Regions from separate parts of the Novosphingobium sp. RL4 genome, predicted to be linked through region 1. Evidence: riboswitches for the same ligand, from Rfam matches in the RefSeq annotation. Region 1 holds a riboswitch; each other region holds the start of a gene.
What was found. A riboswitch is a leader RNA that binds a small molecule or an ion and turns the genes downstream of it on or off. The one in region 1 is predicted to bind cobalamin.
Positions count from the first base shown of each region.

Region 2: it holds a riboswitch for cobalamin, as region 1 does, so the genes downstream of both, U9J33_RS08705 (TonB-dependent receptor) here and U9J33_RS16635 (TonB-dependent receptor plug domain-containing protein) in region 1, are expected to answer to the same signal.
Region 3: it holds a riboswitch for cobalamin, as region 1 does, so the genes downstream of both, U9J33_RS18060 (CbtB domain-containing protein) here and U9J33_RS16635 (TonB-dependent receptor plug domain-containing protein) in region 1, are expected to answer to the same signal.
Region 4: it holds a riboswitch for cobalamin, as region 1 does, so the genes downstream of both, U9J33_RS14875 (TonB-dependent receptor domain-containing protein) here and U9J33_RS16635 (TonB-dependent receptor plug domain-containing protein) in region 1, are expected to answer to the same signal.

Region 1 is NZ_CP141944.1:3,460,483-3,467,882, reverse strand. Features, by position in the region: gene U9J33_RS16640 (cobyrinate a,c-diamide synthase) at 1-1,170, opposite strand, end outside; cobalamin riboswitch at 1,327-1,519, shown strand; gene U9J33_RS16635 (TonB-dependent receptor plug domain-containing protein) at 1,684-3,621, shown strand; gene U9J33_RS16630 (DUF1636 domain-containing protein) at 3,621-4,028, shown strand; gene cobT (nicotinate-nucleotide--dimethylbenzimidazole phosphoribosyltransferase) at 4,025-5,071, shown strand; gene U9J33_RS16620 (histidine phosphatase family protein) at 5,068-5,649, shown strand; gene U9J33_RS16615 (adenosylcobinamide-GDP ribazoletransferase) at 5,646-6,395, shown strand; gene U9J33_RS16610 (threonine-phosphate decarboxylase) at 6,392-7,363, shown strand; gene cbiB (adenosylcobinamide-phosphate synthase CbiB) at 7,360-7,400, shown strand, end outside.
Region 2 is NZ_CP141944.1:1,799,431-1,806,830, reverse strand. Features, by position in the region: gene mfd (transcription-repair coupling factor) at 94-3,594, shown strand; gene U9J33_RS08710 (S10 family peptidase) at 3,718-5,283, shown strand; cobalamin riboswitch at 5,435-5,682, shown strand; gene U9J33_RS08705 (TonB-dependent receptor) at 5,865-7,400, shown strand, end outside.
Region 3 is NZ_CP141945.1:139,268-146,667, forward strand. Features, by position in the region: gene cobN (cobaltochelatase subunit CobN) at 1-2,974, opposite strand, end outside; gene cobW (cobalamin biosynthesis protein CobW) at 2,974-4,035, opposite strand; cobalamin riboswitch at 4,225-4,479, opposite strand; gene U9J33_RS18055 (histidine phosphatase family protein) at 4,514-5,107, opposite strand; cobalamin riboswitch at 5,143-5,267, shown strand; gene U9J33_RS18060 (CbtB domain-containing protein) at 5,322-5,531, shown strand; gene U9J33_RS18065 (CbtA family protein) at 5,541-6,326, shown strand; gene U9J33_RS18070 (MarR family winged helix-turn-helix transcriptional regulator) at 6,354-6,839, opposite strand; gene U9J33_RS18075 (FAD-binding monooxygenase) at 6,916-7,400, opposite strand, start outside.
Region 4 is NZ_CP141944.1:3,068,773-3,076,172, forward strand. Features, by position in the region: gene U9J33_RS14860 (ABC transporter ATP-binding protein) at 1-108, opposite strand, end outside; gene U9J33_RS14865 (FecCD family ABC transporter permease) at 105-1,073, opposite strand; gene U9J33_RS14870 (ABC transporter substrate-binding protein) at 1,070-2,020, opposite strand; gene U9J33_RS14875 (TonB-dependent receptor domain-containing protein) at 2,017-3,849, opposite strand; cobalamin riboswitch at 3,951-4,137, opposite strand; gene U9J33_RS14880 (cell wall hydrolase) at 4,370-5,515, shown strand; gene U9J33_RS14885 (hypothetical protein) at 5,638-6,012, shown strand; gene mdh (malate dehydrogenase) at 6,388-7,350, shown strand.

The DNA.
Region 1 (7,400 bases):
CGTGCGGGCGAGCGCTGCGGGTTCAAGGCCGGTTTCCAGCATGGAGTAATGGAACGTGTGGCCGCGGACTGCGTGGCCGCCGAGTTCGGCTTCCTGCATGCCCAGTGCGGCAAGCCGGGGCTGCATCCTGGCCTGCGCAGGCAGCAGGCCCAGCATCGGCGCACTCGTGCCTGATGCGTCCTCCAGCCGTTCGCAGGCGTAGAGCATGCCGCCGCACTCGGCGAGGATCGGGCGTTCGGCCAGGAAATGCTCCCGTATGGCCCCGATCATCGTCCGGTTCGCGGTGAGCGCACAGAGGTGAAGTTCGGGATAGCCGCCGGGCAGCCAGAGCGCGTCGCATTCCGGCAGCGCCGTGTCGCGCAGGGGCGAGAAGAATGACAGCCGGGCGCCCGCGCTTTCGAGAAAGGCGAGGTTGGCCGGGTAGATGAACCCGAACGCCTCGTCCCGGGCCACGGCGATGCGCCGGCCCGCCAGCGAGGGCGGCGGAGCGGCGCAGCGGGGCGCGGCCGGAAAGGACACCGGTTCCGGCAGCCACAGGGCGCTTTCGGGCAGGAGATCGGCGGCGCGGTCTATCCGCGCTTCGATATCGGGGACTTCACCGGCCTGTACCAGTCCGAGATGACGTTCGGGCAGGCCGGCACCCTCGTCGCGTCGCATCGCGCCGAGCCATTGCACGCCTTCCTTCAGGCCGCGTTCCAGCAGTTCGGCATGGCGTTCGCTGCCCACGCGGTTGGCGAGCACGGCGGCGAGGGTCACATCCTCGCGGTAAGTCGCCAGACCGTGGACGAGCGCGCCGAAAGTCTGCGCCATGGAGGAACCATCCATCACCGCCATCACCGGAAGGCCGAAATGCCGGGCGAGGTCGGCGGAGGACGGGGTGCCGTCGAACAGGCCCATCACCCCTTCGACAAGGATCAGGTCGGCCTCCAGCGCCGCTTCGTGCAGCAGCGCGCGGCACTGGTCTTCGCCGCACATGAACAGGTCCAGCTGGTGGACGGGCGCGCCGCTGGCGATCTCGTGGACCATCGGGTCGAGGAAGTCCGGCCCGCACTTGAACACCCGCACCCGGCGCCCGGCACGGACATGGCGGCGGGCGAGGGCGGCGGTCACCAGCGTCTTGCCCTGTCCCGAGGACGGCGCGGCGACGAGCAGGGCGGGGCAGGCGGTCATCGGGCAGCCACCGCGCGGAGGCACGGATATCGCCCGGACGGAAAGGCTCGGCAGTGGTGCATGATGGTTCGGTTCCCCCCTTCCGGCGGCCGGACCTATGGCACTTCGCAAGGCTGCGCAAGCAGCGCGCTCTTGCACGCCAGACCGCCACCCGATAGGGCCGCCGCTGCGACAGGTTCCCCGCGAGGGGATCAAAAGGGAACGCGGGTTCAAGACCCGGGCTGCCCCTGCAACTGTAAGCGGAGAGCCGTGCGGCCATTTCGCCATTGGGGGTGCAAATCCCTGAGAAGGCGGCCGAAACGGCATTGACCCGTGAGCCAGGAGACCTGCCTGCCGCAGTCGTTCTTCGACCGGACAGGGTGAGCCGGGCGAACGGGGCTATCCTCGCGCAACGACAGCCACTGCCGTGCCGGCTCCCGGCGCGAAAGGGCCTGTCGTCGCCTGCCGAACGACTGCCGCCTTTCGCGTGAGTGCCGACCCGGCCGGGTTCGACGCTCGCTTGAAGGACATGCCGTGAACTGCCGAATACCCGCCGCCAGCACCCTTGCTCTTGCGCTGGCCTGTCACCCTCTCGCGGCGCTGGCCGAGGAGGCCGATGCCGCGTCCTCCGGCGAGCGCATCGTCGTTACCGCGCTGCGCACGCCGGTTGCGGCCGACCGCGTGGCCGATACTGTCACCGTGCTGGACGAGGCGCAGATCGTCGCCGCCCAGCCCATCGCGCTGACCGACGCGCTGCTGCGCACGCCCGGCATCAGCCTGTCGCGCAACGGTGGCTACGGCACCACCACCTCGCTGCGCATTCGCGGCGCCGATGCCGGGCAGACCGTCATGGTGATCGACGGGATGCGCCTGTCCGATGCCTCCTCGACGGCGGGGGGATACGGTTTCGCCAACCTGTTCGTCGACGATATCGACCGCATCGAGATATTGCGCGGCCCGCAGTCCATCCTGTGGGGCAGCGATGCCATCGGCGGGGTCGTCAATGTCAGCACTCGCCGTCCCACCGAGCCGCTGGAAGGCAGCTTCGCGCTGGAGGCCGGAACCCACGATACCGTTTCGGCCCGCGCCGGGATGGGAGGCACCTCCGAGGCGATCGACTGGCGGATTTCGGCCTCCCGCTTCACCACCGACGGCATCTCGGCCCGCTCCAACGGCACCGAGGACGATGGCTACCGGCGCAGTTCCGCAAGCGGCACCATGACCTTCCGCCTTGCGCCGGGCGTCTCGCTGGACCTGCGCGGCTACTGGTCGGATTCGAAGAACGATTTCGACGGCACCTCGGGCGATTCACGGGCCTATGGCCGGACCGGGGAATGGTCGGGCTATGCCGGGCTCAATTTCGAACTGGCGGGCGGCAGGCTGGCCAACCGCGTCGCCGTGCTCCAGACCGAGACCGACCGCGAGAACTACGACCCCGCGCGGACGATCCGCCCCATCACCTTCGACGCCCATGGCCGCGTGCGCCGCTTCGAGTACCAGGGCACTTACGCGTTCGCGGACGAGGTGCAGGTCGTGTTCGGCGCCGAGCGCGAGGAGCAGCGGATGACCACCGCCTCGCCCTCCAACAGCACGGCGGCCTATGTTCTCACCCCCACCACGGCGGATACGGACAGCGTCTACGGCGAACTGCGCCTGACACCGCTGGCCGGGCTGACGCTCAACGGGGGCGCGCGCTACGATCACCAGTCGCGCTTCGGCGGCAGCACGGTGTTCAGCGCGGGCGCGGTCTATACGCCCAACGCCGGCGCCACGGTGCTGCGCGCCAGCTATGACGAGGGTTTCAAGGCGCCCTCGCTCTATCAGCTGTTCAGCCTCTATGGCGCGGCGGATCTCAGGCCCGAGAAGGCCAGGGGCTGGGAAGTGGGCGCGGAACAGGGTTTCGGCGAAGTGCTGCGCCTTTCCGCGACTTGGTTCGAGCGGGACACCGACAACCTGATCGATTTCGCCTATTGCCCGACCAGCGGCGCCCTGCCGGACGTGTGCTACGTTCCCGGCACCACGACATCGCGCTTCGGCTATTACGCCAACGTCAAGGCGAGCCACGCGCGCGGGCTGGAACTGGCGGCTTCGGCCAGATGGGGAATCCTCTTCGCCCAGGGCAACTACAGCTTGATAGAGGCGGAGGACCGTACAGCGGGCAGCAGCACTTACGGCCGCCAGCTCCAGCGCGTGCCCCGGCACCTCGCCAATGCCGAGGCCGGCGTGGACCTGCCGCAGGGCCTGCGCGCCAGCGTGGCCGCGCGCTATTCGGGCGAGAGCTACAACGCCGCCACCGGCACCGCCATGCTCGGCGACTACTGGCTGGTGGACCTGCGCGCGCAGTGGCAGGTCAGGGAAGGCCTGATTCTTCAAGGACGTATCGAAAACGTGGGCAACGAGAATTATGAGACCGTGAGCGGCTACGGCACGCTCGGCCGCACCTTGTACCTCGGGCTGAGGAGCCGGTTCTGATGCTGCGCCCCGTCGAACCCGGTCCCGCCGTGCTGGTGTGCAGCACATGCCGCCACTCCGCCGAGACACGCGATGACGAAAACGGCCAGCGCGGCGGTGCGCTGCTGGCCGAGGCCATGCGCGACGTGCAGGCGGCGGAGCCCGACCTGCAGGGCGTTGCCGTCCACGAGATGCCCTGCCTCTTCGCCTGCCAGCGCCATTGCACCGTGGCGATCCGGGCGCCGGGCAAGCTCGGCTATGTGCTGGGTGACTTCGCGCCGGACGAGCAGGCTGCCCGTGCGATCCTCGAATATGCCGTACGCCATGCCGCCAGCGAGGAAGGCCAGGTGCCTTATCGGGAGTGGCCGCAGGGCGTGAAGGGCCACTTCATCACCCGCACTCCGCCTGAAGGTTTCATCTGCTCATGATCCGTTTCGCCGATCCTGCCGCCTTCGCGGCGTCACTCGCCCGGCTTCCCGCGCCCGATGCGGCGGCTACCGAGGCCGCCCGCGCGCGCCAGTCGGAACTGACCAAGCCGCTGGGCTCGCTCGGCCGGCTGGAGGAGATCGCGGTGTTCATGGCCGGCTGGCAGGGCCGCGAACGTCCGCGCGCCGATCTGATCCGCGCCGTGATCTTCGCAGGCAACCACGGCGTCGCCGCACGCGGGGTGAGCGCCTATCCGCCCGAAGTGACGGTGCAGATGGTCGCCAACTTCCGAGCCGGAGGCGCGGCGATCAATGCGCTGACCGCGGCCTGCGGGGCCGAACTTGCTGTGGTTCCGCTCGATCTTGACCGACCGACCGGCGACATCACCTGCCTGCCCGCCATGAGCGAGGCGGATTGCCTGGCCGCGCTCAACGCCGGTGCGGCTGCGGTAGCGGCGGATACCGAACTGCTGTTCGTGGGAGAGATGGGCATCGGCAACACCACGCCTGCCGCCGCGCTCGCCGCGCAGGTCTTCGGGGGCGAGGCGGCGGACTGGATCGGGCGAGGCACCGGGCTCGACGATGACGGGCTGGCGCGCAAGGCCGCGGCGGTGGCGGCCGCGCTTTCGCTGCACGGCCGGCATTGCGGCACCGCCTTCGAGACCTTGCGCCGTCTCGGCGGACGGGAGATCGCCGCCATGGCGGGCGCGGTGCTGGCGGCGCGGCACTTGCGGGTGCCGGTCCTGCTCGACGGGTTCATCACTTGCGCGGCGATGGCGCCGCTGCTCGCCGACAATGACGCGTTTCTGGCGCACTGCCTTGCCGCGCACTGTTCGGCCGAAGCGGGCCATGCCCGCCTGCTCGATCGTTTCGGCCTCGATCCTTTGCTTCAACTGGGCATGAGGCTGGGCGAAGGCTCGGGCGCGGCGGTGGCGGCGCAGATCGTGCGTTCGGCGCTCGCCGCGCACAATGGCATGGCAACTTTCGCCGAAGCGGCGGTTGCGGGCAAAAATGCGGGCAGGGACGCGGAAACGGCGCAGGCGTGAGCGGGATCCTCGTCCACCTGATGCGGCATGGGGCGCCGCAGGAGCCGGGCCTGCTGCTCGGCCACCGCGACGATGCGCCGACCCCGGCGGGCGTGGCGCGCTGCGTCACGCGTTCGGGCGGGCTGGCGTTCGATCGGGTGATCTCTTCGGACTTGCGCCGGTCCAGCATTCCTGCCGCGCAGATCGCGGTCAGCCGCCGCCTGCCGCACGAACGCGATCCGCGCTGGCGCGAGATCGATTTCGGTGAATGGGACGGCCTTGCCCCCCAGCAGCTCGATCCGGCGGTGCAGGCACGGTTCTGGGACGATCCGGAAGCCCATGCCCCGCCCGGCGGCGAGCGCTGGTCGCAGCTTTGTGCCCGCGTCGGCGAGGCGCTGACCGGGATCGACGGCGCCAGCCTGATCCTCACGCATGGCGGCGCCATGCGGGCGGCTCTTTCGGTGCTTTTCGGGTTCGACCATCGGCAGGTCTGGGCATTCGAACTGCCCTATGGCGCGCTCGTCAGCCTGCGCATCTGGCCGGGGGAGAACCTGCCCGCCGCGCAGATCATCACGCTCGACAGCGGCAAGCCGGCATGAGGGGGCTGGTCCTCGCGCTCCAGTTCCTGACCCGGCTGCCGCTTCCGGCGGTCCAGGCCGATGCCGGTGATTTCGCGCGGTCCATGCGCTGGTTCCCGGTGGCGGGGCTGGCGGTCGGCGCGGCGGTGGCGGCGGCGTGGCGGCTGGGCATGTACACCGGCGACACCTGGCTGGCGGCGCTGTTCGGCCTGGCCGGCTGGGCCGCGATAACCGGCGCGCTCCATCTCGACGGCCTTGGTGACGTTGCCGACGGCGCGGGCGCAGCGCACAAGGACCGGGCGCGCATTTCCGCCGTGATGGCGGACCCTCATGTCGGCAGCTTCGCGGTGGTCGCGGTGGTGCTCCAGCTGCTTGCCAAGCTGGTCCTGCTTCACGCGCTGGCGGCAGGGCACATGGCGGGGCAGATGACGGGGCAGGTGGGCGGAGCGGTGTGGGCGCTGGTGCTTGTCCCGCCGCTTGCGCGTATCGCACCGCTGGTGTGGACGCTCACGCTGCCGCCGCTGCACGAAGGGCTCGGCAGCCGGTTTCGCAGCGCCGTCGGCTGGGGCCATGTCATCGGCTGGAGCGTGGCGGCATTGGCCGCCGGGCTGCTGGTCGCGCCCGCACTGCTGGCGGTGTTCCTTGCGGTTCCGGCGTGGGGCTGGTGGCTGAAACGCCGGATCGGCGGCATTTCCGGGGACGGGCACGGGGCCGGGATCGAAGTGGTGGAAACCGCCTTGCTCCTCGCACTGGTGGTGGTGCGATGAGCGGCGCCTTCATGTTCCACGGCGGCCGGGTGAGCGAGGCCGCCAGACTCTACGGCGGCGCGCCGGAGGACTGGCTGGACCTTTCCACGGGCCTCAATCCATCGCCCTGGCCCGCGCAGGCGCCGGTAGACTGGACCGCCTTGCCCGATCCCGATGCGCTGGCCCGCCTCGAAGCTGCCGCCGCCCGCCATTTCGGCGTGGAGCCCGGCCTGTGCTGTGCGGTGCCGGGCAGCGAAACCGCGCTGCGCCTGCTCGGAAAGGCGCTGGCGCTGCCGGGCCGGGCGCTCGTTCCGGCCTATCGCACGCACAAGGAGGCGTTCTTCCCGTCGCGTCCGGCACACTTCGGCGAAGTGCCACGGGGGCAGGAGGTCTTCGTCATGGCCAATCCGAACAACCCTGACGGCGTGCTGCGCGCGCCCGAAGCGGTCATCGAATGGGCGAGGCACATCCACGAGGCGGGCGGATTCCTGATCGTGGACGAGGCTTTCGCGGATTGTCAGCCCGAGGCCAGCGTAGCCGGCGCGGTGGCACCCGGCTTCAGGATGATCGTGCTGCGCTCGTTCGGGAAGTTCTTCGGGCTTGCGGGATTGCGGCTCGGCTTCGTGCTCGGCCCGCCCGCGCTCATGATGCTGCTGCGCCAGATGCTGGGTAGCTGGCCGGTGCATTCGGCCGCGCTGGCGCTGGGCGAGGCGGCCTATGGCGACAGTGCGTGGATCGCCGAGACGCGGCGCCAGCTTCCGGTCCGCGCCGCGGCGCTCGATACGGTGCTGCGCCGTCACGGCCTTTCGCCCGAGGGTGACTGCCCGCTATTCCGGCTGGTGACGGGATGCGAGGGCAAGGCGCTGTTCGAGCGGCTTGCCCGTGCGCGCATTCTCGTGCGGCCTTTCGCGGAACATCCCGACTGGGTGCGGCTGGGCGTGCCCGCCGATCCCGCCGCGCTTGACCGGCTCGGGGAGGCGCTGGCGTGATCGAGCCGGTGGGCTTTGCGGCCATGGTGCTGGAAGG
Region 2 (7,400 bases), 1.7 Mb from region 1:
CCCCGACACGTTCGGGACTCTGCATGGGCGGAGAATGAAGCACACTCCCGAACCCGCTCAGCCCGAGCCTGTCGAAGGCCCCGCACGACAAGCATGATCGACCTCAATCGCATTCTCGCGGCGACCACGCCCCTTACGCTCTCGTCGGTAACGCGGGGTGCCCAGCCGCTGGTCATGGCCGACATAGCCCGGGCGGCGGACGCTTCCGCGAAAGCCGGCCGCGCGGTCTTCATTGCCGACAATGAAAGCGCCATGCGCGCCGTGGCGGATGCCGCCCAGTTCTTCGCGCCGGAACTGGATGTGGTCGAATTTCCCGCGTGGGACTGCCTTCCCTACGACCGCGCCAGCCCTGCCCTTTCGGTCAGCGCCCGCCGTCTGGCCGCGCTGCACCGGCTCCAGCTGAAGCGCACCGGCCCGCAGCTGCTGGTCACCACGGCCAATGCCGTGCTCCAGCGCGTGCTGACGCCGTTCCGCATCCGCGAATCGGTGCGGTTGCTGAAGCCGGGCCTCGATATCGGCCACGAAAGCCTGATCGCGCTGCTGCGCCGCCAGGGCTACCAGCGCAGCGACACCGCGATCGACGCGGGCGAATTCGCGGTGCGCGGGTCGATCTTCGATATCGTGCCTTCGGGGCTGAATTCCGAAAACGGTTCGGGCGGCCTGCGGCTGGATTTCTTCGGGGACGAGCTGGAAACGCTGCGCCTGTTCGACACCGGCACCCAGCGTTCCACCGGATCGGTGCCCGAACACCTGCTGCTCCCGGCAAGCGAGACGCTGGTCGACGATGACAGCGTCAAGCGCTTCCGCAGCCGCTACCGCGAGATGTTCGGTGCCAATGCCACGGCGGACCCGCTCTATCAGGCGGTCAGCGACGGCCGCCGCCTTGCGGGCATGGAACACTGGCTGCCATTGTTCGAGGACCGGCTGGTCACGCTGTTCGATCACCTTTCGAACGACGACCTGCTGGTGATCGACAGTCCCGCGCTCGGCGCCGCGGACGAGCGTTTCACCGACATTGCGGACTATCACAAGGCCCGTCTCGAAACCTCGGGCCAGAAGGCGGGATCGTACCGCCCGCTGGCAACCGACGCGCTCTATCTCTCGCGCGAGGAATTCGAACAGGCGGTATCCGCCTTCCCGGTCCACCGCGCCGATCCTTTCGCGCAGCCGGAAAGCGCCAAGGTCATCGATTTCGGTTTCGGCAATGCCCGCGACTTCACGCCCGAGCGTGCGCGCGGCGACAATGCCTATGAAGCGGCGTCCAGGCATCTCCATGCCGTGGCGAAATCGGGCCGCAAGGCGATCCTCGCCGCCTATTCCACCGGCAGCCGCGCGCGTCTCGTCTCGATCCTTGGCGAGGCACAGGGCCCGGAACCCAAGCTGGCGGATACCTGGCAGGAAGCGCTTGGCCTTGCCGTGCAGGGCCGCAGCGCCGCGCTGGTGCTGCCGCTGGAAACCGGCTTCTCTAGCGATGCCGTCGAAGTCGTCACCGAGCAGGACATTCTCGGCGACCGTCTCGTGCGCCGCAAGAAGAAGCGCAAGGATTCCGACGCCTTTCTTGCCGAACTGGCGGCGCTGACGCCCGGCGACCTGATCGTCCACATGGACCACGGCATCGGCCGCTACGAAGGTCTCCAGTCGATCCCGGTCGGCAAGTCGCCCCATGACTGCGTGATGCTGACATATGCGGGCGGCGACAAGCTCTACATCCCGGTCGAGAATCTCGACGTGCTCTCGCGCTACGGCAGCGAGAGCGAAGGTGTCGCGCTGGACAAGCTGGGCGGCGAAGCCTGGCAGAAGCGCCGCGCAAGACTCAAGGAACGCATCCGCGAGATCGCGGGCGAACTGATGAAGACCGCCGCCGAGCGCGCCTTGCGCGTCGCTCCGGCGCTGCTGCCCGAAAAGTCCTCCTACGACCAGTTCGTGGACCGCTTCCCCTGGCAGGAAACCGAGGACCAGGAACACGCCATCGACGACGTGCTGGGCGATCTGGCCGAGGGCAAGCCGATGGACCGCCTGGTCTGCGGCGATGTCGGCTTCGGCAAGACCGAGGTGGCCCTGCGCGCGGCCTTCGTGGCCGCCATGGCCGGCCAGCAGGTTGCCGTGGTCGCGCCGACCACCCTGCTCGCGCGCCAGCACTATTCCGGTTTCGCCGAACGCTTCGCGGGCTTCCCGCTCGAAGTAGGCCGCCTTTCGCGCCTCGTGCCCGAAAAGGAAGCCAAGGCAACCCGCGACGGGCTGACCGCAGGGACCATGGACGTGGTCTGCGGCACCCATGCGATCCTCTCGAAATCGGTGAACTTCAAGCGCCTCGGCCTTGTCATCGTCGACGAGGAGCAGCGTTTCGGCGTCAATCACAAGGAGCGCCTCAAGCAGCTGCGCGCAGACGTTCACGTCCTCACCCTCACCGCCACGCCGATCCCGCGCACGCTGCAGATGGCGATGTCGGGCCTGCGCGAACTCTCGACCATCCAGACCCCGCCGGTGGACCGCCTCGCGGTGCGGACCTACGTGATGGAATGGGACGACATGGTGATGCGCGAAGCCCTGCTGCGCGAACACCATCGCGGCGGCCAGAGCTTCATCGTCGTGCCGCGCATCACCGACATGGCCGAAGTCGAGGAATGGCTGGCCAAGCACGTCCCCGAGGTAAAGGCCATATCCGCCCACGGCCAGATGAGCGCCGGCGAGGTGGAAGAGCGCATGAGCGCCTTCTACGAAGGCAAGTACGAAGTCCTGCTGTCGACCACCATCGTCGAAAGCGGGATCGACATTCCGCGTGCCAACACCATCATCATCCACCGCGCCGACCGCTTCGGCCTGGCCCAGCTCTACCAGCTGCGCGGCCGGGTGGGCCGGTCCAAGCTGCGCGCCTACGCCTATCTCACCACGCCCGCAGGCCGCGCGCTCTCGGAAGTGGCGGAGAAGCGCCTCAAGGTGCTGAGCGACCTCGATTCGCTGGGCGCGGGCTTCCAGCTTGCCAGCCACGATCTCGACATTCGCGGCGCGGGCAACCTGCTGGGCGACGAACAGTCCGGCCATATCCGCGAAGTCGGCTTCGAACTCTACCAGTCGATGCTGGAGGACGCGATCCTTGCCGCCCGCGCGGGCGGCGTGGGGCTGGAGAAGGACACTTCGGGGCTGTCTCCGCAGATCACGGTCGAAGCGCCGATCATGATCCCGGAGGAATACGTTCCCGACCTTGCGGTGCGCATGGCGCTCTATCGCCGCCTCAACGATGCCGAGGGCAAGGACGAGATCGAATCGCTCTCGGCCGAGATGATCGACCGTTTCGGCCCGCTACCCTCCGCCACGTCGAACCTCGTGAAGCTCATCCAGATCAAGCGGCAGGCGATCGAGGCGCATATCGCCAAGATCGACGTCGGCCCGCGCGGCACGCTGGTCAGCTTCCACAACGACAGCTTCCCCAACCCGATGGGCCTCATCGCCTATGCCGAGCGCCTTCAGGGAACGGTGAAGCTGCGGCCGGACAACAAGCTGGTGGTGCAGCGCGCATGGGGCGATCCCAAGTCCCGCCTCAACGGGCTGCTGCAACTGACGAAGGGCCTCGCCTCCATCGCGCGCAAGGCCTGAGCCTCAGGCGCCCGGTATACGATTTTCGGGAAAACCGGCGTTTTCCCTGCGGCGAAGCCTTGCCCGCGTGAGGCGAGCCGTTAGGAAAAGCAGCTCGGTTCGCGAAAAAACAAAGGAATTTCGATGAGGCTTCCCTCGCCCCTGGCCCCCGCAACCCTCGCTTTCGCTTCGCTGATCGCGCTGGCCCAGCCGGCGCTGGCCCAGAAGTCCGACGCTCCCGACGCTGCCAAGCAGCACGCCGAGAAGACCGCCGAAGCGGTGGCCGCGAACTGGGCCAGCGCCCCGGTCGAAGAAGTGACGAAGACCAGCAAGGGCACCGCCCGGGTCGACGGCAAGGCGATCGCCTATACCGCCACCGCTGGCACCCTCACCATCCGCGACGCGCAGGGCAAGCCCACCGCGAGCGTGTTCTACACCGCCTATACCGCGCCGGGCAAAAACCGCCCCGTCACCTTCTTCTACAACGGCGGCCCCGGCTCGGCGAGCCTCTGGCTGCGCATGGGCAGCTTCGCGCCCGACCATGTGCGCACCGGCAACCCCGAAGCCGTCCGCCCCGCGCCCTTCGACGTCGGCCCCAATCCCGACAGCCTGATCGGCAGCACCGACATGGTCTTCCTCGACGCGGTGGGCGCCGGCTATTCGCGCGCCCTGGGCGATGCCAAGCCTGCCGATTTCTACGGTGTGGACCAGGACGTGGATGCCTTCGCCAAGGCGATCATCCGCTACACCACCAAGAACGCGCGCTGGGGCAGCCCCAAGTACATCTTCGGCGAAAGCTACGGCACGACCCGCTCGGGCGCGCTGGCCTACCAGCTTGAGGATCGCGGCATGGCGCTGAACGGCGTGGTGCTACTTTCGTCGATCATGAACTACGGCATCCGCCAGAGCGGCTTCGACAATATCTACGTCGGCTACCTGCCCACCTATGCCGCCGTCGCCTGGTATCACGGCCGCGTGGCGGATCGTCCGGCGACCGTGGACGAGTTCGTCGAACAGTCCCGCCAGTTCGCCAACGGCGCCTATGCCGCCGCGCTCGCCAAGGGCCAGGACATCACCCCGGAAGAGGAAGACGCCGTAGCCCGCCAGCTCAGCCGCTTCACCGGCCTTTCGGTGGACTATGTGAAGCAGGCGAACCTGCGCGTCGATCTCGGCCGTTTCCGCAAGGAACTGCTGCGCGGCGGGCGCGAGACGGTGGGTCGCTTCGACGGCCGCTACAAGGGTCTCGATGCCGATGCGGCCGGTGAAAGCCCCGAGTACGACCCTTCGGACACCGCGATCAGCGGCCTCTATGTCGGCAGCTTCCTTGACCAGCTGACCACCACGCTCGGCTACAAGACCGATCTCGACTACCGCCTGAGCGCGCGCGAGGGCGGCCCGGTGGACTGGGACTGGACGCATGAGCCGCCCGCCGGACGCAAACAGAACGTCGCCGACGTGACCGCAGACCTCAGCACCGCGATGCGCATCAACCCGCACCTGCGCGTGCTTTCGCTCAACGGCTACTACGACATGGCAACGCCGTTCTTCTCGACCGAGCGCGACCTCAAGCACATGATGCTGGCGCCGGCGCTGCGCCAGAACCTGCAGTTCAAGTACTATCCGGCAGGCCACATGGTCTATCTGAACCCCGAGGCGCTGCACCAGATGCGCCTCGACATGGAGCGCTACTACGCCGAGGGCGCGCGCTGACATCCTCTTGCGGGGCGGCGACGATCCGCCGCCCCGCTCTCCCCCCGATTTCCCTCCATCCCGAACGCCGCGGCGGTGACTGGCGCATGGAGGATTGCCCCCGCCCGCATCGCCCGCTACCAGCGCTTCCGCCCGGATTCGTCTGACGAGCCGGGCGAATGATCGCGTCGGTGCCTCGAAAGAGGCTTAATAGGGAACGCGGTGAGAGGGCTTTGCCGCCTTCGAATCCGAGGCTGTCCCTGCAACTGTAAGCGGCGAGCGCGATGTACATCACGCGGCGGGCAAGGCGCCCATGCCGCAGCCACTGGGCCGGACGCTAAATCCTGCGAGGCCTGGGAAGGCCGTGCATCAAGCGATGACCCGTGAGCCAGGAGACCTGCCGGCGTCCGGTCGCTCTTGCTTTGGTCCAGGGGATGGCCGGGGCACGGTGATTTCTCCGTCTGAGCGACGAACGAGCGGCAGGGGCCGCACGGTGCGCTGAACGGTCGCCTTTCCATGGGCGCCCGGCCGGTCGGTGCGCCGGCCGTTCGCAAACGGCAGTCCCCTGCTTCGGATCGCTGGCGCCCGGCAGGGGAATGAAGATGAATTTCGCAAAGGTTTCGCACGCGGCGCTTGCCGCGGCGCTGGCGCTCGCCTGGAGCACGCCGGTTTTCGCCGGGGAACGCGCCGACGGCGACGGCGAGGACGGCGCCATCGTCGTCACCGGCCAGAGCCTTGAGGAAACGCTGCCGCAGGAACTTTCCCGCTACGGCAACGACATGGCCGTCGTGGAGGGCAGGCAGATTCGCGACAGCGGCGCAGTGGACGTGGTGAAAGCGCTCGATTCGGTGCCCGGCCTCTACATTCGCGGCCGCAACGGGCCGTTCACTTACGTCGATGTCTCGCTGCAGGGTTCGCGCACGCAGGACGTGCTCTGGACGATGGACGGCATCCGGCTGAACAACCGGCTCTACGGCAGTACCTCGCCCAACGACACCCTGCCCGCCAGCATGATCGAGCGGATCGAGGTGCTGCGCGGCGGCGAGAGCCTGTTCTACGGCACCCAGGCCTCGGCCGGGATCATCAACGTGGTGACGCGCGGCTTCACGGACGACTTCAACGGGCAGGTCAACGCCTCGGTCGATTCGTGGGGCGGCACCAGCTTCGACGGCTACCTGCGCGGCGCGGCGGGCGGGCATCGGTTCGTGGCCTATGCCTCGCGCAACCGCTCCGAGGGATACATGCCCTACAGCGCCTACCAGCCCAGCCTTACCGATCGCCGGCTCGGCTACGACTTGTGGTCCGCAGGCCTCAAGTACCAGTACGACCTCGCCCCCGATCTCGCGCTCAATCTCCAGTACCAACACACCGAGGCGAAGCTCGACAACCTTTCGCCCACCCGCATCCGCGAGAGCCGGAACGACCGCAACGAGGAGATCGCCAGCGCCCGGCTGGACTATACCGGCAGCGACACCGTGCAGTTCTTCCTCAAGGGCTATTTCCACGACTGGAAGACCGCCTACATCCAGATCCGCAACTCGCTTCCCGATCACGATCCGCAAGTGATCTACCCGGCAGGCACGTTCTGGGGCTACCGCGACTGGGGCGGTAGCGCGGTGGTCAAGCTGCATCCGCACCGGGGTTTGGAGTACCTGCTGGGCTACGACTTCCAGAACTTCTCCGGCCGGGACGACGTGCTGCTGATCGCGCCGACCAGCGAACAGGTCCACGCCGCCATCGCGCAGATCCGCACGACCGACGAGATATCCTCGAAGGGCCGGATCGCCGCCGGGCTGCGGCATAACCGCACGGACGGCGCAAGGAAGACGATCTGGAACGTCTCGGGCCGCTACGATTTTGCCGAAGCGCTTTATGTGGAGGCGAATGGCGGCACCTCGTTCGTCCTGCCCGACGCCTCCCAGCTCTACGGCAACGACCCCTGCTGCGAAACCGGCAACCCGAACCTCAAGCCCGAGCACAGCGTGAATCTCAACGCATCGCTGGGCGGCGCGGCGACCCTGCCGGGTGTCCGCTTCGGCTGGAAGGCGACCTACTTCAACCGCAGCATCACCGACCTCATCGATTCGACTTACGACGATCCGGCCTATCCCAACGGCACCTACATCAACGTGCGCGAC
Region 3 (7,400 bases), on a different replicon from region 1:
CGGTTTCGGCGCGGTGGCGCTCGGCGGCGGGGTTGTCGCCCAGCGGTTCGTCGAGCGCCATAACCGCGCGCGCGGCGCTGTCGATCAGGTCGATCTGTTCGGGGAAGGCGTCGCGGAAGAAGCCGGAGACGCGCAAGGTCACGTCCACGCGCGGGCGGCCGATTTCGGCCACGGTCATCACCTCGAAGCCGACCACGCGGCCCGAAGCCCAGTCCCAGCGCGGGCGCACGCCCATCAGCGCGAGGGCCTGCGCGATGTCGTCGCCGCCGGTGCGCATGTTGGCGGTGCCCCATGCGGAAAGCGCCATGGCCTTGGGGTATTCGCCCTCGCGCTGGAGGTAGTCTTCCACCAGCAGATCGGCGGACTTGCGGCCGAGTTCCCAGGCAACGGCGGTGGGCACGGCGCGGGTGTCGACCGAGTAGAAGTTGCGCCCCGTGGGCAGCACGTCCGGCCGCCCGCGCGTTGGCGCGCCGGAGGGGCCGGGCAGAACGAAGCGGCCGTTCAGACCGGCCAGCAGGGCCTCGGCCTCGCGCGGGCCGCACAGGTCAATGCGGGGGGCGAGGTCGGTGCGGATGGCGTGAAGGACGGCGGCGGTTTCGCTGCCGAGGTTGCCGCTGGGCGTATCGACCATCTCGGCTGCCAGCAGTTCGAGCCGCTCGACGGTATCGCCATGCGTGCGCCAAGGCTCGCCCGAAATCGCCGCCAGCGCCTCGGGCCGCGCGCCGTCCCAGCGATCGCCCATGCGGCAATCGAGCGGATCGAAGTCGAGGCCTAAGTCGATAGCCATCGCGCGCAAGAGCGAGGCCTGTCCGGCATGGTCATAGCCGCGCGGCGTGCGGGCCAGCGCCACCAGCAGGTCGCGCCGCAAGCGGCCTTCGGGTGACCGGGTGAAGACATGCAGACCGTCGCGGATCTGCAATTCCTTCAGTTCGCACAAGTAGTTGTCGATGGCCGAAAGCGCGTCGTCATCGTCTCCGCTGGCCCCGGCATCGCGGTCGAGGCCGTGGCTGCGCGCCAGATCGAGAATGTCCCGCCGCAAGCGGTCGAGGCGGCGCGGGTCCATCCCGGCGGCGAGGTAGTATTCGTCCACCAGCGCCTCAAGCTGCTTGAGCGGGCCATAGGTCTCGGCGCGGGTCAGGGGCGGGGTGAGGTGGTCGATCACCACCGCGCCGATCCGGCGTTTGGCCTGTGTGCCTTCGCCGGGGTCGTTGACGATGAAGGGGTAGAGCTGCGGCAGCGGCCCGGCGCAGATCTCCGGGAAGCACTCGCGCGAGAGCGAGATGGCATTGCCGGGCAACCATTCCAGATTGCCGTGCTTGCCGACATGAACCACCGCCTGCGCGCCGAAGTCCTGCGCCAGCCAGACGTGGAAGGCGAGATAGGCGTGCGGCGGCGGCAGGGCCGGATCGTGATAGCTGGCCTTGGGATCGATGTTGTAGCCGCGCGCGGGCTGCACGGCGACGGCGAGATTGCCGAAACGGTGGACCGGCAGGCGGAAGGCGCTATCCCGCACGAAGGGATCGGCGGATGGCGCGCCCCAGCGCTCGACCATCGCCTTGCGCGCGTTTTCGGGCACCATTGCGAAGGCGGATTCGTAGGCCGAAAGCGGCAGCGAAACTTCGCCCGCGCGTTCCAGCGATGTCAGATCGTTGGTCACGCCGCCGGTCATCACGCGCATCAGTGCGGCGCCGTCTTGCGGAGCCTTGCCGGTGTCGTAGCCCGCCTCGGCCAGCGCGGCGACGATCGCAGCGGTGCTGGCAGGGGTGTCGAGGCCCACGCCATTGCCGATGCGTCCATCGCGGTTGGGGTAGTTCGCCAGCACCAGCGCCACACGGCGCTCGGTGGACGGCGTGCGGCGCAGGCGCGCCCAGTTGGCGGCCAGATCGGCGACGAAGGCCACCCGGTCCGGCGCGACGCGAGGGACGACGATGCCGCACTGGGTCACGTCGTCGAAACGCTCGGCCGCCTTGAAGGCGACGGCGCGGGTGAAAATGCGGCCGTCCACTTCGGGCAGCGCCACATTCATCGCAAGGTCGCGCGGGCCAAGGCCGCGTGCGGCGCTCTGCCACTCGCTTTCCAGGACACCCGCAAAGGCGACTTGCAGGATCGGGCAGTCCGCCTTTTCGAGAATGCCCGGCTTGCGATCGTCACCTGCGGAGGACGAGGCGAAGCTGGTGGCGTTGACGATCACATCGGGCGCGACCTCGCCCAGCAATCCGCCCAGCCAGTCCACCGCGAAAGGTTCCCGCAAGGCGCGAACGTGAACGGCGGCGACGTTGAAGCCGCGCTCCTGCAGCGCCGCGATCATCGCGTCCACGGCGTCCAGCGTGCCCGCGATCATCAGCGCGCGGTAGAACACCAGCAGGGCGAGCGGGCGGCCTTCGGTCCAGCCTGCCTGCACTTCGGCAAGCCCGGCGCGCTCGGTGCCTGCAAGGTAGAGCCCGGCATCGGCCACGGGCACCGGATCGTCCGGTTCGCCTGCGTCATGGCCGATGGTCCGCGCGGCGGTGCGCAGGAACGAGAGGGCATTGGCCATGCCGCCCTGCCGGAGATAGTCGCGCATCCGCTCGCGGACCTCGGCGGTCAAGGTGGAGGCGCGGTCGAGTGCGGGATCGGCCTCGCGCCCATCGGCGATGGCGGCGAAGGCAATGCCGTTCTCCCGCGCGACACGGGCGATCTCGTCGATCCCGTAGCCCCAGTAGCTCTTGCCGCCGAGCAGGATCACGCAGACGAATCTGGCCTTCGCGATCACTTTCTCGACATAGAGGTCGATCGAGTAGGGATGGCGCAGTTGCAGCAGATTGGCGAGGCGAACGCTCGGCCCACCTTCCGGCAAACGCGCCGCCGCGCCCGCGAAGCAGGCGAGTTCGCTGTCCGCCACGGTGAGGATCACCATGTCGCCGGGAGACTGGTCGAGGTCGATCGCCTCCTCGCCGTTGGAGATCGTCCCCGGCGTGGCGGACAGCAGGTGCATCAGGCGTCTGCTGTAGTGGCCACGGGGCCGAGAACCCCGGCAAGCCCTGCTTCGATGGCGGTGCGGTCCAGCCCCTTCTGGCCGATGACGACAAGCTGGGTGCGGCGCAGTTCCTGCGGCAGCCAGGCGCGGTCGTAGAAGTGCTGGATGCGCGGACCGACGGCCTGCACGACAAGGCGGCTCGGCTTGCCGCCGACCGCGACCATGCCTTTCACGCGCAGAATGTCGTGCTCTGCGATCAGGCCGTTTAAACGGGCGAGAAGGGCGTCGAGATCGGCCACATCGCCGCCGGAAACGACGAAGCTGTCGAAGTCGTCATGGTCGTGATCCTCGTCCAGCCCGTCGATGTGCGAGGGGCGGGAATCGAGATCGTCCTCGGCCGCGGCAGTGATACCCAGCAGCGCGGCGATGTCGACGGCGCCGTGATCGGCGCGCACGATCTTCACGCCGGGGCGCGTTTCGGCCAGCACCAGCGTTTCGACATGGGCAAGGGCATCGGCATCCACCAAGTCGGTCTTGTTGAGCACGACCATGTCGGCGCAGCCCAGCTGTTCCTCGAACAGTTCTTCCAGCGGGCTTTCGTGGTCCAGCATCGGATCGGCCGCGCGGGCGGCTGCCAGTGCTGCCTCGTCAGTGGCGAAACGGCCGGCCGCGACGGCATCGGCGTCGATCAGGGCGACCACGCCGTCAACCGTGGCGCGGGTGCGGATGTCGGGCCACTGGAAGGCCTTCACCAGCGGCTTGGGCAGGGCAAGGCCGCTGGTCTCGATGATGATGTGATCGGGCCTGTTCTCGCGGTCCAGCAGCTTCTGCATGGTCGGCAGGAAATCGTCGGCGACGGTGCAGCAGATGCAGCCGTTGGCCAGTTCGACGATATCGTCTTCCGGGCAGGCTTCGTCGTTGCAGCCCTTCACCAGTTCGCCGTCCACGCCGACATCGCCGAATTCGTTGATGATGAGGGCAAGGCGGCGGCCCTTGGCGTTTTGCAGCAGGTGGCGGATCAGCGTGGTCTTGCCGGCGCCCAGAAAGCCGGTGATGACGGTGGTGGGAACTTTGCTCATGTGTCGTCTCCCGCGCGCCAGCGACCTGAAGCGGCGGGGCTTTCCGCCGCGACCTGCGACGATTGCGGCGTGCCGCGTCGGACCGGCGCACGGGCGCCCGACACGGCATGCCGCTGCGGCCCCGGCCGCATGCATCACGTCGCTCAGACGGAAGAGTTACCGTGCCTTGGCCATCCCCTGGACCCGGGCAAGAGCGACATCGACGCAGGCAGGTATCCTGGCTCGCGGGTCAGGGCGGGATGCACGGCCTTCCCAGGCCTCGCAGGATTTAGCGTCCGGCCCAGTGGCTGCGTCGGGAAGCGATTGTCCCGCCGCGAATGTGCATCGCGCTCACCGCTTACAGTTGCAGGGACAGCCCCGGAATCGAGCAAACTCTTTCGAGCAAAACTCTACCGGGTTCCCGTATTAAGCCCCTTGCGGGGCACCGGCGCGATCTTTGCCCGCGGCGTCCTGAAGGGCGAAACGGGCCCTGCGGCGATTAGCCGGGCAGGCCGCTGCCCGCAAGCCCCCCGGCAAGGCCAAGCGATTGCAGCCGCCACCTGCCGCTGAACGAAAACACGGTATGCGAAAGCGGCGCGATGTCTATCGCGAGCGTGGTGGAAAGCGGCAGGCAGAGCGCATGGGAAAGCGCCGCGCGCACGATCATCGGGTGCGTGATCCCGCAGGCCGGGCCGTCGTGACGGGCGATCTCGTCCATCCATCGGCCGATCCGCTGCCGGGCGGTTTCCATCGATTCTCCCCCCGGAGCGCCGCCAAGCGGGTCTGCGATCCATGCCGAGAACGCGCCGGGTTCCTCCTGGTGCACTTGCGCAAAGGCGCGGCCGGACCAGCGGCCATGATCGATATCGGCCAGCGCGGGTTCCGTCCGCCCGATAATGCCCATCGCCCCTGCGGTCTCGGCAGCGGCGATGGCGGGGCTGGTGAAGGTGCTATCGCGGAAGCGATCGTTCAGCGCGGTGCGCGCCGCATCGCGCAGCCCGCCCTCGTCCAGCGGTTCGTCAGGCCCTGCAAAGCCGCCGTGACGGGCCGGGGCCGTGGCGGCGATGCAGATCAGCAGGAGGGTCGTCGCCAAGGCCTGAATTCCATCGAGGTCGTTGACGCCGCCGGTAACCCGGTCCTAAGGGAAGGCGTCGAGGATTGAAGAAGCCGGTGGAATTCCGGCGCGGTCGCGCCACTGTAATCGAACGGGAACTTCCCCGTCGAGAGCCAGACCTTCCGCCTTGGCACAGATTTTCCGGGGACGCGCAATCCCGCCAAGGAGCATGAGCATGGCTGTTTCCGCCGCAATTTTCGATGATACCTTCATTCCGGTCGAAGGCGGCAGCGCCATCCCGATCGAGGACATCGCTCCCTGGGCCGTGCTGGGCACGCTGCTGGCCCTTATCTTCCTCTATTTCGTGAGCACCGAGCAGGGCGCTTTCTCCCTGTTCCAGGGCATGTACGTTCACGAATTCGTCCACGACGGCCGGCACCTCCTCGGTTTTCCCTGCCACTGAGGTAACGTCATGACCCGTCAATTGCTTTGGCGCGGAATGCTTGCCGGCATTCTGGGCGCGCTTCTGGCCACGCTTTTCGCACGCGGTTTCGCGGAACCGCAGATCGACCTCGCGATCGGTTACGAGGAAGATCATGCGGCCCACGGCGCTCTGCCCGATCACCCGGCGCCCGATCATGCTGGAATGGCGATGGCATCTGCGCCGCTCGCACACCCGCATCCGGCGGACGAAGAGGAACTCGTCAGCCGCGATACCCAGAAGGGGGCCGGCCTCGTTACCGCGCTGGCGCTTTACGGCGCGGCGGTGGGGGGCATCTTCTCGCTGGTCTTCGCATACGGCTATGGCAGGATGGGCCATCTCGGCCCGCGCAGCTTCGCACTGCTTCTGGCGGCGCTGACTTTCGTGCTGGTGGTGGTGGTTCCCGCGATCAAGTATCCGCAGACCCCGCCGGCCGTAGGCAAGCACGAGACGGTGGCGCTGCGCACGGCTGCCTATTTCGGCATGATCGCGCTGTCGCTCGGCGCGGCCGTGGTTGCCGGGCGCCTTCGCGGCAGGCTGGCGCGGCCGGGCAGGGGCTTCGATGCCACCCTGCTGGCTTTCGTGGTCTATCTCGGGATGGTCGGCCTAGGCCAGTTCCTGCTTCCCGCGATCAACGAAGTGCCTGCCGATTTCCCGGCGGTATTGCTCTGGAACTTCCGGCTCGCCTCGATGGGAACGCAGCTCGTGCTGTGGGCCACCATCGGACTGGCTTTCGGACTATGGGCGGAGCGCGTGCTCAGGCGCCAATCGGCCTGAGCACGGCCTGCCTCCCTGAAGGCTTGCTCACTCGCTCCGGTTGCCTGCCCCCGTGGGCGCCGGGCGCAGCGGCGCGCGGCTCAGCTCGTTACCGGCGCGCGTGGTCTTCTTCAGAAGTTTCAGGAAGATATCCTGTTCTTCTGATGTGAGATGAGAGACGATGTCGTCCTGCACCTGGTCCACCCATGGCGTTGCCGCGGCCAGAGCCTCGCCGCCCTGCCGGCTCAGCATCAGCACGCGGGCGCGGCGGTCGGTCGGGCTGACCTCGCGTTCGACCAGCCCTTTCTGCACGAGCCGGTCGATCACGCCGCCGATCGTCACCCGGTCATAGGCGATCATGCCCGCCAGCGTCTGCTGGTCCAGCCCCGGATGATCGCGCAGGGTCAGCATCGCCGCATATTGGACCGAGGTCAGGTCAAGCCCGGCCTCGGTCATGCGCGATGTGAAGCGCGCCACGGAAATCTGCTGAAGGCGGCGGATCAGGTGGCCGGGCATGGTCTCGAGGTCGCTCATGACAGCCACCTAGCTTGATAACGCCCGCCTGCTCAAGCCTCCCGTGTGCTGCCATGGCCGACCTCGGCCCGAAGGTTCAGCCCGCCGGTTCGGGAATGCGGGCGGCGGTCAGGTTGGAGGCGAAGTAGGCTGCCAGTTCCCGCGTGCCGTCAAGCGGAAGCACCTGCGCGATGTACTGGTCCGGGCGGACCACGATCATGCAGCCTTCCTCCCGGTTCACGCCGCGCATGTCGTAGATGTCGCCCGCGCCCGGATCGGCGCAGAACGCCTTTTCGTAGTCGCGCAGGCCCAGTTCGCCCTTGCGCGGCCAGAGCAGACCGGGAAGCTCGTCCATCGACAGCGACCGGTGCGATTGCTGGAATACCGCCCGCAAGTCGAACAGGGCGTCAGCATCGGCGCCCTTCGGCGTGTGGCGAAGCAGAGGCGAGGCTGGGTCGGTTTCCAGCGTGCGGCACAGCCGGGCAAGGCGGGAGCCGGGCTGGAGACCGTCACGACCCGCAAAGAGGTAGATCCGCCAGCGCCCGTCCGCCTCGGCGGCGTGCCCGAGGTGCATCGGCTTTG
Region 4 (7,400 bases), 390 kb from region 1:
GCCCGCGCCGTTGGGCCCGCAGATCGCGGTTATCATGCCGCGGCGGCAGTTGAGCGAGACATCCTCCAGCCGCCCGGCGACAGTGACCTTGTCAGCGCCGAAGCTCATGCCACCATGCCCTGGCGCATCCTGAGCAGCAGGCGCAGGAAGAACGGCGCGCCCAGCAGGCTGAGCGCGATGCCGAGCCGCAGTTCGCCGCCGGTCAGCGGCAGGATGCGGCAGAGACAGTCGGCCATGAGCAGCAGCAAAGCGCCCGCCAGCGCGGAAGGCACGAGCAGCGAGGACGGCTTGCGGTCCGTCATCGGTCGCACGAGATGCGGCACCATCAGGCCGACGAAGCCGATGATGCCCGCCACCGCCACGCCCGAACCGACAATCAGGCCCACGCCCAGGATCATCAGCGCCTGAAGCCGCAGCGGCTCCACGCCGAGCGAGCGGGCGGCCATCTCCCCCAGGGTCATCGCATCGAGATCGCGCCCCGCGTAGATCAGCACGCCGATGCCGCCCAGGGTCAGCGGCATGGCAATCCAGACCTCCCGCCATGAACGGTCCGCCAGCGAGCCCATCATCCAGGTAACGATCTCGCTCATCGCGAAAGGCGACGGGGAGAGGCTGATGGCAAGGCTCATCAGTGCGCCGGCAAGACTGGAAACCATGAGCCCGGCCAGCGTGAACAACGCCACACCGCCGCCGCGCCCGGCGATCAGCGCCAGCAGGGTCATCGCCCCGCCCGCGCCGACCAGCGCGAAGACCGGCAGCATCCAAGGCGCCGAGGCATAGCCGGTCCAGAAGCTCAGCACCGCGCCCAGCGCCGCGCCGGGCGCTATGCCGAACAGGCCGGGGTCGGCAAGCGGATTGCGCAGGTAGCCCTGCATCGCCGCCCCCGCCGCGCCCAGCCCGGCGCCGAGCACCAGCGCCAATACCGCGCGCGGCAGTCGCAGCTGCACGAGGATGATCGATGCGTTCTGAAGTTCCGGGGAAAAAGGGTTGATCCAAACGCGGCCCGCCAGCAGCGACAAAGGCACCGCGACACAAAGCGCGAGAGCCAGCAGCAGGACAAAACGCAGGTTCATGGTCTGAGGGAAACAGTCCAATCGCCCAATGGCTCCGGCGAGGCCAGCGCCCGGCGCGCCGCCGCGAGTTCGTCGAGCGCACGCGGAATGGTTGGCCCCCCGCACCACAGGATGGAGCGGCTCAGCAAGAAACGCCGGGTACTGGTCAGCGCGGAAAGCGCCGGGTGATGCAGCATTCGGTCCTCCTCGGCGAGCGGATCGCCTACCGCGAAGACCACGCGCGGCGGGTCCGCCAGCACATGCTCCAAGGGCAGATAATCGGCCTGGGAGAGGCCGCGCGCGCCGGCAATATTCGTAAAGCCGGTGTGCTCCATCATGTCAACGATCAGGGTCCGGTCTCCGGCCACCAGTCCACCGGATTCCCACACCAGTGCCGGAATTTGCCGCATTCCGGCAGGCGGCGCGTTTCGGGCCACGGCCGCATCGATCCGCTGGACCAGCCGCTCGCCCCGTTCGGGATGCCCGGCCAGCCGTGCAAGCTGGCGCACCTGCTCGCGCGCGGCCCGAAGGTCGGAGGCTATCGGAACCTTGACCAGCTCGAACCCCAGCCGCCGGAACGCCGCCTCGCTTGCGGGATCGAGGAAGGCGCTGGCGACGACGACACGCGGGCCGATCCTCGCCACTTCCTCCACCGATCCCGAAACCGCCCTGAAACGACGCGCCGCTTCCATCGGCATCGAACTGCTCTCGGGATCGTGGCTGTAGTTCGAGATCGCCAGCAACTGGCCCGGCCCTGTCACTTCGGCAAGGATCGCGTCCGTGCAGGGGTTGAGCGAGACGATCGTGGGATGACCACTGGCCTTCGCGGAACCGGGCGCGTCGGCCGCATCGCCGCCCCCGCATCCCGCCAGCGCCGCCACCGGGCCGGCAAGAGCCAGCGCGGCGGCGAGCAGGCGGGCCTTGCGCCTTCCCCGTCCCGACCGTGTCAGGGAAAGCGCTCGGATCACATCTTCACCCGAACCCCGGCATAAGCCGCGCGGCCCGGCGTGCCGTATGTCCGCACCACTTCGTAGTGCTCGTCGAACAGGTTCTCGACCCGGCCATAGAGCTGGATGTTCCGCGTCACGTCATAAGCCGTGCGCAGGCCCACCACGACATTGCCGCCAAGATAATAGGTGTTCGCCACGTCGTCATAGCGCCCCCCGCCCACGCGCAGGTCCGCGCCGAGGCGGAAGCCGTCCGACCAGTGCTTGTCGAGGCTGGCGTAGAGGTTGGTCTTGGGACGGCGGGCCAGCTGCTTGCCGGTGTCCTCGTTGGTGGCGTCGAGGTACGTGGCGGAAAGGCTCATGTCGAAGCCGTTCCAGTCGCTCACCTGCATCCCCAGTTCCACGCCCTTCGCGCGGGCCCGGCCGACATTGTAGTAGTTCCATTCGGCCAGATCGTAGTCGATCAGGTTTTTGGTCTTGCGGTCGAAATAGGTGACCGAGAACGTCCCGTGCCCTTCCGCGAAGGGCTGCTCGACGCCCACGTCCCACGACTTCGAAGTCTCGGGATCGAGCGCGCGGAAACCGCCATTGGTATAGAGCTGGTAAAGCGACGGCGCCTTGAAGCCCTCGCCATAGCTGGCGCGCAGGATCGGCGCGCTTTCGCCGCCGCCGATCACCCAGGCGCCATTGGCCGAGAACGTGGTCTTGTGGCCGAAGTCCGAATTGTCGTCGTAGCGCAGCCCGCCGTTCAGGGTCAGTCCGGTGACCGGACGCAGCGTCAGCATGCCGAAGTAGCTGTCGATCGAGGTCGAGTCCTTCGCGTAATCGCTCGAGAATTTCTGCTTCTCGGTCTCCGCGCCCAGCAGGATGCTGGCCATGTCGATCGGGCTGAAGGAAACCTGCCCCTCGAAGCGGTCCGCGCGGCCGTTGGTGGTGTAGGGACCGAAGACCGCGTCGTCCGAGATGCGGCGGGTGTCGGTGAGGCCGTAGCCCACGCGCGCGGTCAGGCGGCCGTCGAGCCCCTTATAGCGAAGGTTCGCATAGCCCACCGTGTCGCGCTTCATGCCCACGTTCAGGGCATCGGCGCCGGTGTTGTCGTAATCGTAGTTGGCCTTGGTCCAGTAGGTCCCGGCGTCGGCGGACAGGCCGCTTACCAGTTCCACTTCGGCCCGGGCATTGGCGCTCTTGCTTTCGAAGCCGTCCTTTTCCTTACCGCCGAGGCGCTCGTCGAAGGCGGAATAGCCGTCGCCCTTGAGCCAGTTGCCGCCCAGCGTCAGGCCGACCGGTCCCACTTTGCCCGCCGCCGAGGCGCCGAGCTGCTTCTGGTCGCGCCACCCATATTCGGCCTGGCCGCGCGCGGTCCACTGCTCGGTCGGGCGCGCGGTGATGAGGTTGACGACGCCGCCGATGGCGCGGCTGCCCCAGAGAACGCCGGAAGAGCCGCGCACCACTTCGATACGGTCGAACTGGCCGACGGTCAGGCTGCCGAAGTCGAAGCCGCCGCCGACATCGCCCGGATCGTTGATGCGCACACCGTCGATAAGCACGAGGCTCTGCGCATTCTCGGCGCCCCGGATGAACACGCTTGCGGGCTGGCCGAAGCCGCCGGACTGGGTGAAGGTCACGCCCGGCAGGCGGGCCAGCACATCGGTGGCGGTGACCGCCTGGGTACGCTCGATATCCTCGCGGGTGACGACCGAGACCGACTGGCCGATCTCGCTCACCGGGGTCTCGGTGCGGGTCGCGGTGACGACGATGCCGTCCGCTGCGATGCTATCGTTTGCGGCTTCGTCCGCCAGCGCGGGAGTGGCGACGGACAGGGCCGTCCCCAGCAGAAACAGATACTTCACGGTAATTCCTCCAACCTTGAACGACATTGCCGTCCATGGCGGAGACGCGCGCCTTTCCTCATGCGCGCGTGCTCGCTGCATGCCGGGACACCCCGCCCGGCTGCGGAACGACCGTCAAGGGCAGGTCTCCTGGCTTCCGGATCGCCGCGCCGCCTCCGCCTTCCCGGTTTGACCCAGTGGCATCGCGTGGAGGGGGCGCTCCCCGGTCACAGTTGCGGGGGCAGCTTCGGGCTTTCGCCGAAATTCCCACCAGGTTCCAATCCTGGGGCCCGGCTCCGGGCCACCCATGACGTCGCTTGCGCCGATACTGTCCGGCGCGAGGATTGGCAAGCAGTGCCGGTAAAGGCCGCGCCAGGTATCGCCGCCGGGAAAACCGGAAGATTCTCTTAAGCCATTAAGGCTATCGGCAGGGCCTGTACCGCTTCGGGACGTGCCGATCTGCAGGGATGCCGCGCGCCGCAAAGCGGGTTAGGCGCAAGATGCGCCCGTCCCCCGAAAGGACGCGCCAAGAGGACTATTCGTGACCGCTGCCGCCCTTCCTGCCTGCCTCGAACCCTGGGAAGCGCGTCCGCGCGATTTCCGCGGGCACTTCGCGCGCGGCGGCCGGCGACATGTCGCACGCCGCGCGCGCCGGCGCTGGTCGCTGGGTTTCGCCGCACTGGCCGCCGTGGCACTGCCCGCCTTCGCCTCGCCGGGCTCCTGGCAGCAATTCTCCATCGCCGATGCGCGGTCGCCCGAACAGACGGTCCTGCCGATGCCCTTCGAGCAGGCCGGAGCCAGCTTCCCCGGTTCGGCCTTCTACTATCTCGATGCCGAAGAACCGGTGCTCAGGATCGGCGAAGGCATTCATTCCGATGCCGATGACGGCGTGACCGGCCCCGGCCCGGTCGCCCGCGCGCTGCGCATCGACAATTCCGGGGTGGACCGCAGCCGCGCGCTCCAGTGCCTGACCGCCGCAATCTACTATGAGGCCGCCAGCGAGCCGGATGCCGGCCAGCGCGCGGTGGCGCAGGTCGTACTCAACCGGCTGGCCCATCCCGCCTATCCCAAGACCGTCTGCGGCGTGGTCTACCAGGGCTCCGAGCGCTCGACCGGCTGCCAGTTCTCCTTCACCTGCGACGGGTCGCTGGCACGCGCGCCGCAGCGCTTCTTCTGGCAGCGTGCGCAGGAAGTCGCCCGCGCGGCGCTTTCCGGCTACGTCTACGCGCCGGTCGGCCTGGCCACGCATTACCACACCGTCCAGGTCAATCCCTACTGGGCGCCGAGCCTCCATTATCTCTCGACGATCGGCGCGCACCGTTTCTATGCCCTGAGCGGACCGGCGGGGAGCCCTTCGGCCTTCCGCTTCGCCTACTTCGGCGGGGAGCCGCTCGCCGCGCCGCATCGCCATGACGATTCCGCCGCCAGCGCGGTCGCCAACGCCGCGCTGGACCCGCTCGCGGTGCAGCGCGCCTTCGAGGCGGCAACCCCGATCCGGCCGGACACCGCCATCCAGCCCGCCTCCGCTCCGGCCACCCTCGTGCAGGCCGCCGTCCCTGCCTATGCCAGCGATGTGCGCGAACGGGGCGGCGAAGCGCTATACCGGGCGAGGAACCTGCCCGAGGCCCATGGGATCAGGCCCGAGTATGCCAATTCCGGGCGCTGGATCGGGCAACCGGTTCAGTAAACCTCCCGATTCCCCTCTCAAGGTTTCGGCAACCATACGCCCTCATTAAGGCTTAGCGCCTGCAATCCTATAACGGGGTCGCGGCACCACCCCCTAACGCCGAAGACAAGAGGCCCGATACCATGGCAATCCGCTTCTCCGCCGCCAAAGGCGGGACGTGTCCTGTGATCGTGCGAGCGCTGTGTCCATCCGTGCCGCTCGGCGCGGTCAACGACAACGGCACTCGTCGCCGAACGCGCCGGCCGCGGACGGAGGGGCACGCCACCGCGCAGCAGCAGGATGCGGCCACCCTGGCCGCGAACGAGCGCATCTTCGCCGAAGCCTTGCGCCATTTCGCCCGCCACGGCCTGTCCGCCGCCTCCCATGCCCGCGCCAATGCCGCCGCCGCGCGCCTCGCGGGGGACATCGCGGCCTGCGACTGGTGGATCGCCATCTGCCGGCAGCTCGATCACCGCATGGCCGAAGCCTTCGCCAGACGGCTCACCACGAACGCCTGACAGTCTCGCCGCCGCCGCCGTGACTCGCGACCGCCTGCCCTTCCTCCAAGGCGACTCGCCCTCCCCGACGCTTGCCTGTCATACCGCCGTGCGAGACACTTGGATGCAATCTGCGCCCGCCGGGTTGCGCAAAACAGGCTCCGAACCCCGCTTCCCGGGCCCGTTTTCCGCGCATTCCCGCCCACTATTGCAATTGCGAACTATTATCAGTAAAAACTGCCCCACCAGCCCTTTGCGCGGGCTTTTCACGGTTGCAATGTCGGTTTGAGGGGCGTAGGTCGCCCCTCGTTGAACACCGGCACCTGCCTTTAGCGGGACACAGCAGGCCGCCTTTTCGTCCGTCGATCCCGCCTCTGGGAAGGACAAGCAAGCATCATGGCTCGTAAGAAGATTGCCCTCATCGGCGCCGGCAACATCGGCGGCACCCTCGCGCACCTCGCCGCGCAGAAGGAACTGGGCGACATCGTCCTCTTCGACGTCGCAGAAGGCCTGCCGCAGGGCAAGGCGCTCGACCTGTCGCAGTGCGGTCCCGTCGAGGGCTTCGACGCCAAGATCACCGGCACCAACGACTATGCCGACATTGCCGGCGCCGACGTCATCATCGTCACCGCCGGTGTCGCCCGCAAGCCGGGCATGAGCCGCGACGACCTGCTGGGCATCAACCTCAAGGTGATGAAGGCAGTCGGCGAAGGCATCGCCGCCAACGCACCCGACGCTTTCGTGATCTGCATCACCAACCCGCTCGACGCGATGGTCTGGGCGCTGCGCGAATTCTCGGGCCTGCCCCACAACAAGGTCGTCGGCATGGCCGGCGTGCTGGACTCGGCCCGCTTCTCGACCTTCCTGGCCTGGGAATTCGGCGTTTCGGTCCGCGACGTGACCTCGTTCGTGCTCGGCGGCCACGGCGACACCATGGTGCCGGTGGTCGAATACTCGACCGTCAAGGGCATCCCGGTTCCCGACCTCATCAAGATGGGCAAGACCACCCAGGAGCGCATCGACGCCATCGTCAAGCGCACCGCCAACGGCGGCGGCGAAGTGGTGGCCCTGCTGAAGACCGGCTCGGCCTTCTACGCTCCCGCCGCTTCGGCGATCGCCATGGCTGAATCGTACCTGGGCGACCAGAAGCGCGTCCTGCCCTGTGCCGCGCACCTCGAAGGCCAGTACGGCGTCGACGGCCTCTATGTCGGCGTGCCCGTCGTGATCGGCGCCGATGGCGTCGAGCAGGTCATCGAGATCGAGCTGAACGAGAAGGCGAAGGCCGGTCTCCAGGTCTCGATCGACGCGGTCAAGGAACTGCTGGTCGCCTGCAAGGCGATCGACGGCTCGCTGGCCTGATCCGTTTGACCGGCCCGGCCCGCCCGGCAAAGTGCCGGAGCGGGCCGGGC